3 regions of the Alteromonas sp. MB-3u-76 genome follow, and region 2 is predicted to be linked to each of the others. Evidence: predicted binding sites of a transcription regulator. Region 2 holds the regulator's gene; each other region holds the start of a gene.
The links. Region 2 encodes sigma-54, which starts transcription at its own class of promoters, with help from an activator protein. Its sites were predicted from a motif close to GTTGGCACGNNNNTNGNNT; they were not measured.
Positions count from the first base shown of each region.

Region 1: a site for sigma-54 is predicted at 1,415-1,433, ahead of CW735_RS07780 (BON domain-containing protein). Genes of this name have one in related genera too.
Region 3: a site for sigma-54 is predicted at 946-964, ahead of CW735_RS01980 (CmpA/NrtA family ABC transporter substrate-binding protein). Genes of this name have one in related genera too.

Region 1 covers NZ_CP025115.1:1,738,255-1,741,538, forward strand. Annotated here, with positions in the region: gene CW735_RS07775 (endonuclease/exonuclease/phosphatase family protein) at 59-1,048, opposite strand; gene CW735_RS07780 (BON domain-containing protein) at 1,468-2,088, shown strand; gene ltrA (group II intron reverse transcriptase/maturase) at 2,712-3,284, shown strand, end outside.
Region 2 covers NZ_CP025115.1:843,238-846,521, reverse strand. Annotated here, with positions in the region: gene lptA (lipopolysaccharide transport periplasmic protein LptA) at 1-243, shown strand, start outside; gene lptB (LPS export ABC transporter ATP-binding protein) at 243-968, shown strand; gene CW735_RS03775 (RNA polymerase factor sigma-54) at 1,046-2,545, shown strand; gene hpf (ribosome hibernation promoting factor) at 2,574-2,861, shown strand; gene ptsN (PTS IIA-like nitrogen regulatory protein PtsN) at 2,875-3,284, shown strand, end outside.
Region 3 covers NZ_CP025115.1:463,981-467,264, reverse strand. Annotated here, with positions in the region: gene cobA (uroporphyrinogen-III C-methyltransferase) at 1-789, shown strand, start outside; gene CW735_RS01980 (CmpA/NrtA family ABC transporter substrate-binding protein) at 1,186-2,589, shown strand; gene CW735_RS01975 (ABC transporter permease) at 2,697-3,284, shown strand, end outside.

The DNA.
Region 1 (3,284 bases), 900 kb from region 2:
ACAAGTAACTACCTTTTCTAAGGCTCTACTTCTGCAAGTTTTTTATAGAGAAAAGGCGTTACTCCAACGCCAATTCCAATTCTGTGTACAAAGGATAATGGTCTGAGCCAATATCGCTTAGTCGCTCTAAACGTACCAGTTTAAAATGTGATGAATGAAAAACGTGATCTAGAGGCCATTTAACAAGAGGGTAATGGGCATGGAACGTATTAAAGAATCCTCTACCTTCTCTGGGGTCTAGTAGCCCGCTTACCTTTTTAAACTTTCTTGTGGTGGGCGACCACGCGACATCGTTTAAGTCTCCTGCGACAACTACAGGACCCGTTGTCTGAGCCACTTCCTTGCCCACAATATTTAACTCTATGTCTCTGGGCCGTGCATATTCATTTTCTGTCGGGCTTGGGGGTTTGGGATGAATAAACTGCAGTGTAATAGGAACACCATCCACTCTTACGATAGCCTTTACCGACGGTACATCGTCTTCAACCAAGAAACGCAACTGGTGTTCTTCAAACTCATACTTACTGTACACATGCATGCCATAGAGATTTTCAAGAGCACAAAACTTAGTGTAAGGATAGTCTTTCTCCAATGGCTGAAGTGCTCGCTGCCATTTTTCATTTGATTCAAGTGTAACCAAAAAATCAGGCCTCTTGTCGGTTACATGGTCCAGCAGCTTTTGATAGTTGCTGTTGTGCATAAAGACATTGCTCGAAAGTATGCTAATTGTGCGTTTTTTGGAAGGGGTTTTACTGCGTTGAACATCTGTTCGATAAAGGGGAGTGTAGGGAAGGATCCAAACAAGTTGGTATACCAAACTTATCACTAACCCAGTGACTAGTGCATAGATTAGAAACGGCGTTATTGAAAGATATGTGTAGTCTTCAATTGTAAAGAACGCATGAGAGATAAGAGCTGCAATAATGAGTACAGCGATTTGCAAGCGAGGGAATTCCCACACTCTCACTAACCAGTGCGAGGACGGTAATAAGGGTACAAAGCTAACCGCGATTAAAAACGTCGATATTAATAGAAGAAAAATGTCCATTTATTGTCCGTAATATATTGATGAGTTCTAGTCTACTGATATGAATCAGCAAGAGGTATAAAGATGACAACCATATTACATGTAATTGATGTCACGAATTCAAGCTTTCATTTACGTAACGCTTTATTTAACTAAAAAGATGCACTGCTTAATAAATTCTTACAGGTGTGCCATCTAATTTGCTTTTCCAAAGACATGTGTTGTTCAAGTCGTACTTAGCGGAAAAGAGACTTTATTAAAGCAGTGTTGATTGAATCTAAATGAGAATCAGTAATTTTTGCCGAATGCTACGCAATGTTTTCAGGCAGACGAATCTAAATTTCCAAAATTTATTGACGAATAGTAAATATATCAATGGCTTAAGGCATTGGCATGAACCTAGCTTACTCATACTTGAGTTTCAACAAAGGAGAAATGTTATGAAACGTACAATACTATCTATGATTATTGCTACATCAGTGTCAACGGCTGCTTTTGCAGGTGACATGAACTCAAATAGCCAAACAGATAACGCATGGGAAGAAGGCGCCAAAGACGCATGGATTGATGGCAAGGCTGAAGCTACGCTGCTGTTCAATGGCAACCTTGATTCCTTTGACATTAATACAGACGTTAAAAACGGCGACGTTATTTTAACGGGTAAAGTAGAGAACTCAGTGGACAAAAAGCTTGCTGAAGAACTAGTCGCCAACATTGACGGCGTGATGTCAGTAGATAACAAACTTACCGTTATCGAAGACAGAGATATCGATTCGATGACCTCTAAAATGTCTGACGACATGGAAGAGGGCTACGAGCAAGGTGCCAGTGAGCTGACGGATGCTAAAATTGCAACCGTGGTAAAAACAAGGTTACTTATGGATACCGACATTTCTGGTTTTGACATCGATGTAGATGTAGAAAACGGTGTCGTTACCTTAACAGGTACAGTTGACTCTGACGCTGAAGAAGACTTAGCGATTGAGATTGCTAAAAATGCTTCTGACGTGAAAGACGTAGAGAACAACCTGACAGTAGTCACAGAAACAGCGATGAACTAATTGGTTGATAGTCTGAGCCAGTACATCTGAGCTTATACATCTAAACAGCAAAAAGGGGCGTTAGCCCCTTTTTTTGTTGGTCTGATTTGTGTACGCCCAGCATGGGCATGAACTAATGAGGTGAAAGTCCTCTGTAGGAAGATCACCGTTGTTTAACACACTGTTATTCAACGCGAACTACTAGCGAATGGCAAGGGCTAAATCGTGAGAGATAGTCTGGAGGAAGCCGCTAGCAAATCTGCGAGCTGATGGACAAGAACATCATATGAGGCGTAGGCTGAAGGTGAGTTGGCACAAGACAACGAAACCATGTGATCTAACGGCCACCGTAAATGATGCAGCAGTGCAGAGACAGTCCATGCTCTTATCTGGGGAGATCTGCTCTAAGAGCGATCGGTGAATACCAGTAAGGCTCTGGTATACAAGTGCCTTGGCGCAGAGGAAACGCATCACCCACTGCGAGCGAATTCGATGCAAACCGATAGCGCTGTTACAGGTAACTGTGGCGGTGATAAAGCAGAAGTCAGCAGACGGCATAGTAGCCAAATGCCCAGCGTAATGGCTGGGACACGGCCAAGTTGCTGCACAACGCGCCAAGAAACATTTAGAATAAAGGAGGAGCCTTGTCAGACTTGAACACACGAATGCCGTCCGGTAGTGACGTGACTCAGCGTACTGATGAGCAGCCAGCCTTTAGCGCAGATCTACTCGAACTTTTTCTCCAGCCTTCCAATCTTGTGTCGGCATGGAAGCAGGTTCGAGCCAACAAAGGGGCCGCTGGCATTGATGGCATGACCATTGATGACTTCCCCGCTTGGGCAAACGCCGGAAACTGGAAACGTGTTATGACTGAGCTTCGCTCAGGCCAATACCAACCTTCACCGGTGAAACGCGTTGAGATTGACAAACCTGATGGCGGAAAACGTCAATTAGGGATCCCAACTATCGTTGACCGTGTTATCCAACAAGCGATTGCCCAAGTCCTTACGCCTATTTTCGACCCAACCTTCTCAGATAATAGTTTTGGGTTCAGGCCACATCGAAATGGGCAGCAAGCAGTGAAGCAGGTAAACAGCATTATCAAAACGGGACGCCGTTTTGCCGTAGATGTTGATCTGTCTAAGTTCTTTGACCGCGTTAATCACGATTTACTCATGACCTACCTTGGCTATAAAGTGAAAGATAAGCGACTGCTT
Region 2 (3,284 bases):
CTGAGCGGCAACGCTGAATTACGGCAAGATAGCAGCCAAGTAAAGGGCGATAACATTACCTTTGACATGATAACTGAACAGTTATTAGCAACTGGCGGCAATCAAGAAGATGGTAAAGGTCGCGTTACCACGGTATTCACGCCAGAGTCTATTAGAAAAGTCAAAAAAGACGATTCGAATAGTGATGATGGCAGTGATAATGACACAGACAAAAGCAAAGACGGTAAAGGCAAGCAACAGTAATGGCTACTCTTAGTGCAAAAAATCTTGCTAAGGCATACAAATCCCGCCAAGTTGTGATTGATGTTAGTCTGTCAGTCTCTACAGGGCAGATTGTTGGGCTGTTAGGCCCAAATGGCGCGGGAAAAACGACAACGTTTTATATGATTGTCGGTCTAGTTCCGTCAGACAAAGGGCAGATATTAATAGACGATAAAGAATTAACGCATCAGCCCATGCACGAACGCGCTCGCGGTGGAATTGGTTATTTACCTCAAGAAGCGTCTATATTTAGAAAACTGACTGTGCATGAAAATATCATGGCTATTTTGCAAACCCGAAAGGATTTGAACTCTCAGCAACAGGAAGAAGAAGCTGACGCACTACTTGATGAATTCAATATCAACCATATACGTAATAGTGTGGGTATGAGCCTTTCCGGTGGAGAACGTCGCAGAGTAGAAATAGCAAGAGCACTTGCGGCTAAACCCGAATTTATTTTGCTCGACGAGCCCTTTGCTGGTGTTGATCCAATATCAGTTAATGATATAAAGAAGATAATACAGCACCTTCGCGACAGAGGAATAGGCATTCTCATCACCGACCACAATGTGAGAGAAACATTGGATGTCTGTGAAAAAGCGTACATTGTGAGTCATGGCGAACTTATTGCGCAAGGAACCGCGGAACAGGTTTTAAGTAATCAAAAAGTAAGGGATGTATACCTAGGCGAACAATTCAGGCTATAGTTATTGTATGTAACCTAATTGTCATTTTTCTCAAGCGCTCTGGTACATTCACTGAAGAGCATAAATATAAGACGTAGATGAAACCATCTTTACAGTTAAAATTTAGTCAACAACTAACGATGACTCCACAGCTGCAGCAAGCTATCAAGCTGCTTCAGCTGTCTACACTCGACCTTCAGCAAGAGATTCAGGAGGCGTTAGACTCAAACCCTCTTTTAGAAATTGAAGAAGGTAACGACGAGCCTCAAGCTGAAAAAAACAACATCGACAACGATGATAGCGCTAGCGAAGCCACTGCTTCTGCGTCTAGCGACACTATCGAGTCTGGTGATGCCCTTGAAAAAAACGACCTTCCTGATGAATTGCCCATCGATAGCACATGGGACGAATATTATTCTGCCTCCTCTGCACCTGCTCCCGGTCCATCAAACAACGATGATGACCAAATTTTCCAGGGTGAAACCACAGAAGATATTCAAGCCCATTTATTATGGCAAATGCGCCTCACTCCTTTTTCTGACACTGACAGAGCGATTGCCATTGCTATTATTGACTCCATTGATGAGTCGGGTTATCTCACGGCAACGTTAGACGAAATATTAGAAGCCGTTAATTTTGAAGATATTGAAACCGAAAATGTTGAAGAAGAGATAGAGTTAGACGAAGTGGAGTGCGTGCTAAAACGTATTCAAATGTTTGACCCCATTGGCTCTGGCTCGCGCACTCCACAGGAGTGTCTGATGGTTCAACTTCGTCAGTTTGCCGACGATACCCCTTGGTTGGAAGAGGCAAAAAGACTGATAGAGGACTATTCGGATTTGCTTAGCAGCAAAGACTACAGAACCTTAATGCGTAAGAGTCGTTTGAAAGAAGACGAGCTTCGCGAGGCAATGCGTTTGCTTCAAACCTTGAATCCTCGCCCAGGTAGTGCTTTAGTTACTAAAGAGCCTGAGTATGTTATCCCCGATGTATCGGTAGCAAAGAAAAACGGTCGCTGGACTGTAGAACTGAATCCAGACAGCTTACCTAAACTGGGTGTAAACCAGCAGTATGCAGCGATGAGTAGAAAAGCGAAAAATAGTAGCGATTCACAGTTCATACGCTCTCATATGCAAGAAGCCAAATGGTTTATAAAAAGCTTAGAGTCGAGAAACGATACATTAATGAAAGTGGCTAACTGTATTGTTCAGCAACAAATGGGATTTTTTGAGCACGGCCCCGAAATGATGAAACCAATGGTTCTCAATGATGTCGCAGAAATGGTAGACATGCATGAATCGACGATTTCACGGGTTACTACTCAAAAATACATGCATACTCCACGAGGAATTTACGAGTTAAAATATTTTTTCTCCAGCCACGTGGCAACGGAATCAGGCGGCGAGTGTTCATCTACCGCTATCCGTGCGTTAATTAAGAAACTGGTTGCAGCAGAAACGCCTAGCAAACCATTAAGCGATAGCAAGATTGCTTTATTGTTGGCAGAGCAAGGCATAAAAGTCGCTCGGCGGACAATAGCAAAATACCGGGAGTCTTTATCGATACCCCCGTCTAACCAACGCAAAAGCCTTATTTAAAGGCGCTATATTAAAAGGAAGACGAAATATGCAAATCAACCTAACTGGTCATCATGTCGAAATCACCGACTCTTTGCGTAATTATGTCGATACGAAGTTCAGCAAACTTGAGCGTCACTTTGATCACATTTCTAATGTCCATGTCATCCTCAACGTAGAAAAAATAAATCAAAAAGCCGAAGCCACTATGCACCTTAGCGGTGCTGAAGTGTTTGCATCCTCAGAAAATACCGATATGTATGCAGCGATTGACAGCATGGTGGATAAACTCGACCGGCAGGTAATCAAGCATAAGGAAAAACTGAAAAAACATTAATAGATAATTAAGCATGGACATTAAAGCCATCGTAAGCCTGGACCGCACCGAGTGTGCGGTTCAGTGCAATAGTAAGAAACGAATTTTAGAAATTATTTCTGATATAGCAGCGCAAGGTGATGAAAACATAGATCAAGTCACTGTGCTAAACAGTTTACTGGCTCGGGAGCGAGTAGGCAGTACAGGAATAGGCAACGGCATTGCGCTTCCACATGGCCGCTTGGCAGGATTAGAGCAAGTAATGGCGATTGTTGTAACCTGTATCCCAGCAATCAACTTCGATGCCCTTGATGAAAAGCCTGTCGACATATTTTTTGCGTTACTGGTACCTGAAGAACAAACTCAAGGCCATTTGCAAACGCTGGCTACTGTTGCAGGTAAACTTAGCGATAAAGATACGGTAAAAGCCATACGCAGAGCCAA
Region 3 (3,284 bases), 380 kb from region 2:
GCTACACAAAGCAATAGAAAACACAGGGGCGAGGTGTTTATCGTTGGTGCCGGCCCCGGTGACGCCGAGCTTTTAACCCTTAAAGCGCACCGTCTTTTACAAACTGCTGATGTGGTACTGTTTGATTGGTTGGTTAGCCAGTCAGTATTAGACTGTATACCACGGCATATAAGTAAAGAGTTTGTGGGTAAGCGGTGCGGTAAACACAGCATGCCACAAACTATGATTTGTCAGCGCTTGGTTGAACTAGGCCTTGAAGGCAAGCGGGTGGTAAGACTAAAAGGGGGCGACCCTGCTATTTTTGCGCGTACTAGTGAAGAAACAATGGCGCTTCACAATGCAGGCATAAAGTTTGCCATTGTGCCTGGGATCACGGCCGCCTCGGGCGCTTCTGCCTATACGGGTATTCCCCTTACCGATAGACGGTTTGCCCAGTCGGTCAAATTTATGACTGCGCAATTTCAAAACCCAGAAAAGCAGGCCGATTGGACCGCTATTGCTAACAGTGCAAAACATGAAACAACCGTTATTTACATGGGGCTTAAACGGTTGCAGCAACTTTCTGAAAAGCTTATCGACGAAGGTATTGATAGTGGGTTACCTGTTGCGGTAATAGAAAATGCATGTTGCCCTGAGCAGCAGGTGGTAACGGGGACAATAACAACTATTTATCAACGGGTTCTTGATGCGGTAGTCGCCGGTCCTGCACTCGTTATTATTGGTGAGGTGGTAACAGCGCGACAAGCGGTGTCGGCAGAACTAATGAACGAGAGCACAATAAGTCAGTAGAGACATCTTTAGCTGAAAGTTGAATGAACTGCCTTAAAGAAAAGAAAAGAAAAGCAACGGATGATTATTGTGCAGCAAATGCACTAAATTCAGTCAAACCAATGAGTGTAAAAAGAGGTGTACAATCTAAGATATTGAAAAGTAAAGCTTTATATTTTTGGCACTAAACGTGAATAGTATAAAGTAGGTGGTGTTATTAAAAGTGTTTAATTCACTTTTCGCACACACAGAAAGCTCCGCCATAATGCTTGTTTTTTATTAGGGCAAGCTTTTAAACAAAATTTAGTGTTTTGTTACTTCATCTTAGTAACGAAACATTCGGCAACGAAGCCTACCCGCTATTGATAACACGGTTATCCATAGCGGGTAGGTTTTTTTTTGGCTAAAGGAAAGTAAATGTTATCAATTATTGTAAATAGAAAACGCAGAAAACCAGCCGGTGCACTCTCTTTAGTAGCTGCATTATTTTCAGTATCGCTGTTGGTATCGGTTACTACTGTGAACGCGCAAGAACTTGGATGGCCAGAAAAAGAAGAGCTTAAATTCGGATTTATTAAGCTGACTGATATGGCACCACTGGCAGTAGCTTACGAGAAAGGATACTTCGAAGACGAAGGGCTGTATGTCACATTGGAAGCGCAAGCAAACTGGAAGGTCCTGTTAGACAGAGTAATAGATGGTCAGCTTGATGGCGCGCATATGTTAGCCGGGCAACCACTAGGCGCCACTATTGGTTATGGTACGCAGTCTCATATTGTCACTGCTTTTAGCATGGACTTAAACGGCAACGGCATTACTGTGTCGAACGATGTGTGGGCTGATATGAAAAAGGCGATTCCTCATGAAGATGGAAAGCCAGTTCACCCTATTAAAGCTGATTACCTAAAACCCGTTGTAGACAGTTATAAAGAAGCGGGCAAACCTTTTAAAATGGGTATGGTTTTTCCGGTTTCTACGCATAATTACGAACTTCGTTATTGGTTAGCGGCAGGAGGAATTCATCCCGGTTATTACGCACCGCATAAAGGAGATACCTCAGGTCAAATCGATGCCCAAGCACTTCTATCTGTAACACCACCACCTCAGATGCCTGCCACAATGGAAGCTGGCACAATTAATGGGTACTGCGTGGGCGAACCATGGAATCAGCAGGCGGTATTTAAAGACATCGGTGTGCCGGTGATCACCGACTATGAAATCTGGAAAAACAACCCAGAAAAAGTATTCGGTGTAAGCAGTCAGTGGGCAGAAGAAAACCCAAACACTCACATTCGCGTGGTAAAGGCGATGATCCGTGCTGCTATGTGGCTTGATGCCAATAATAACGCCAACAGGCCGGAAGCCGTAAAAATGCTTGCGAAAAGTAGCTATGTAGGTGCCGACGAAGAAGTTATCGCCAACAGTATGACCGGCACTTTCGAATATGAAAAAGGCGATAAGCGAGACATACCCGACTTCAACGTATTTTTCCGTCATAACGCTACGTATCCCTACTATAGCGATGCTATCTGGTATCTCACACAAATGCGTCGCTGGGGCCAAATTTCTGAGCCTAAATCTGATAACTGGTATTTAGAGACGGCCAAAAATGTCTACCGACCTGATATCTACACCAGGGCTGCAAAAACGCTTATCAAGGATGGCTTAGCAAAAGCGTCAGACTTTCCCGACTTTGCCTCTGAGACTGGTTTTAAACCGCCGCAAACTGAATTTATCGATAATGTGACGTTTGATGGAACGAAGCCAAATGGATATCTCGAGCAATTTTCAATTGGACTTAAAGGTGACACGGTACTTTAACCGTGTTGACCTATACACAAAGAGGCACAACCATGAGTAAATCGGTACAGGCAATAAGCCAAATTGGCCAGCTAGACGGCAAAAGCAAGATAACTCAACTTGTTTCAATGCTACCTAAATTGCTCATGCCATTGGTCGGTATACTGTTATTTTTAGCCGTTTGGAATGGTGTTTCAAAATCTATTGATACGTCGTTAGGGCAATTTCCAGGGCCTGCACAGGTATGGGAACAGAGTATTGTGCTTGTTAGCGAGCACAACGCGCAGCGAGAAAAAGCCGAAGCCTTCTATGAACGCCAAGAGGTACGAAATGCGAAGCGTTTGGCGCAAGACGAAAGCTATGTGCCTAAAATTCGCGAGTTTACCGGTGCTCCAACCTTTTTTGATCAAATTTTGACTAGCTTGTACACGGTCATGGTGGGCTTTTTTATTGCTAGCGTAATAGCAGTGCCGGCAGGTATTTTGTGCGGACTCAGTAAGTCTGCTTATGCTGCGATGAATCCGCTCATTCAAATATTCAAACCTGTTTCTCCCTTGGCCTGGCTGCCGTTGGTAACGATGGTAGTTAGTGCCCTTTATGTCAGCAACGACCCCATGTTTTCAAAATCGTTTATCACCTCGGCAGTCACTGTGTCTTTGTGCTGCTTATGGCCAACGTTGGTCAATACGGCGGTAGGTGTATCCAATATCGATTCA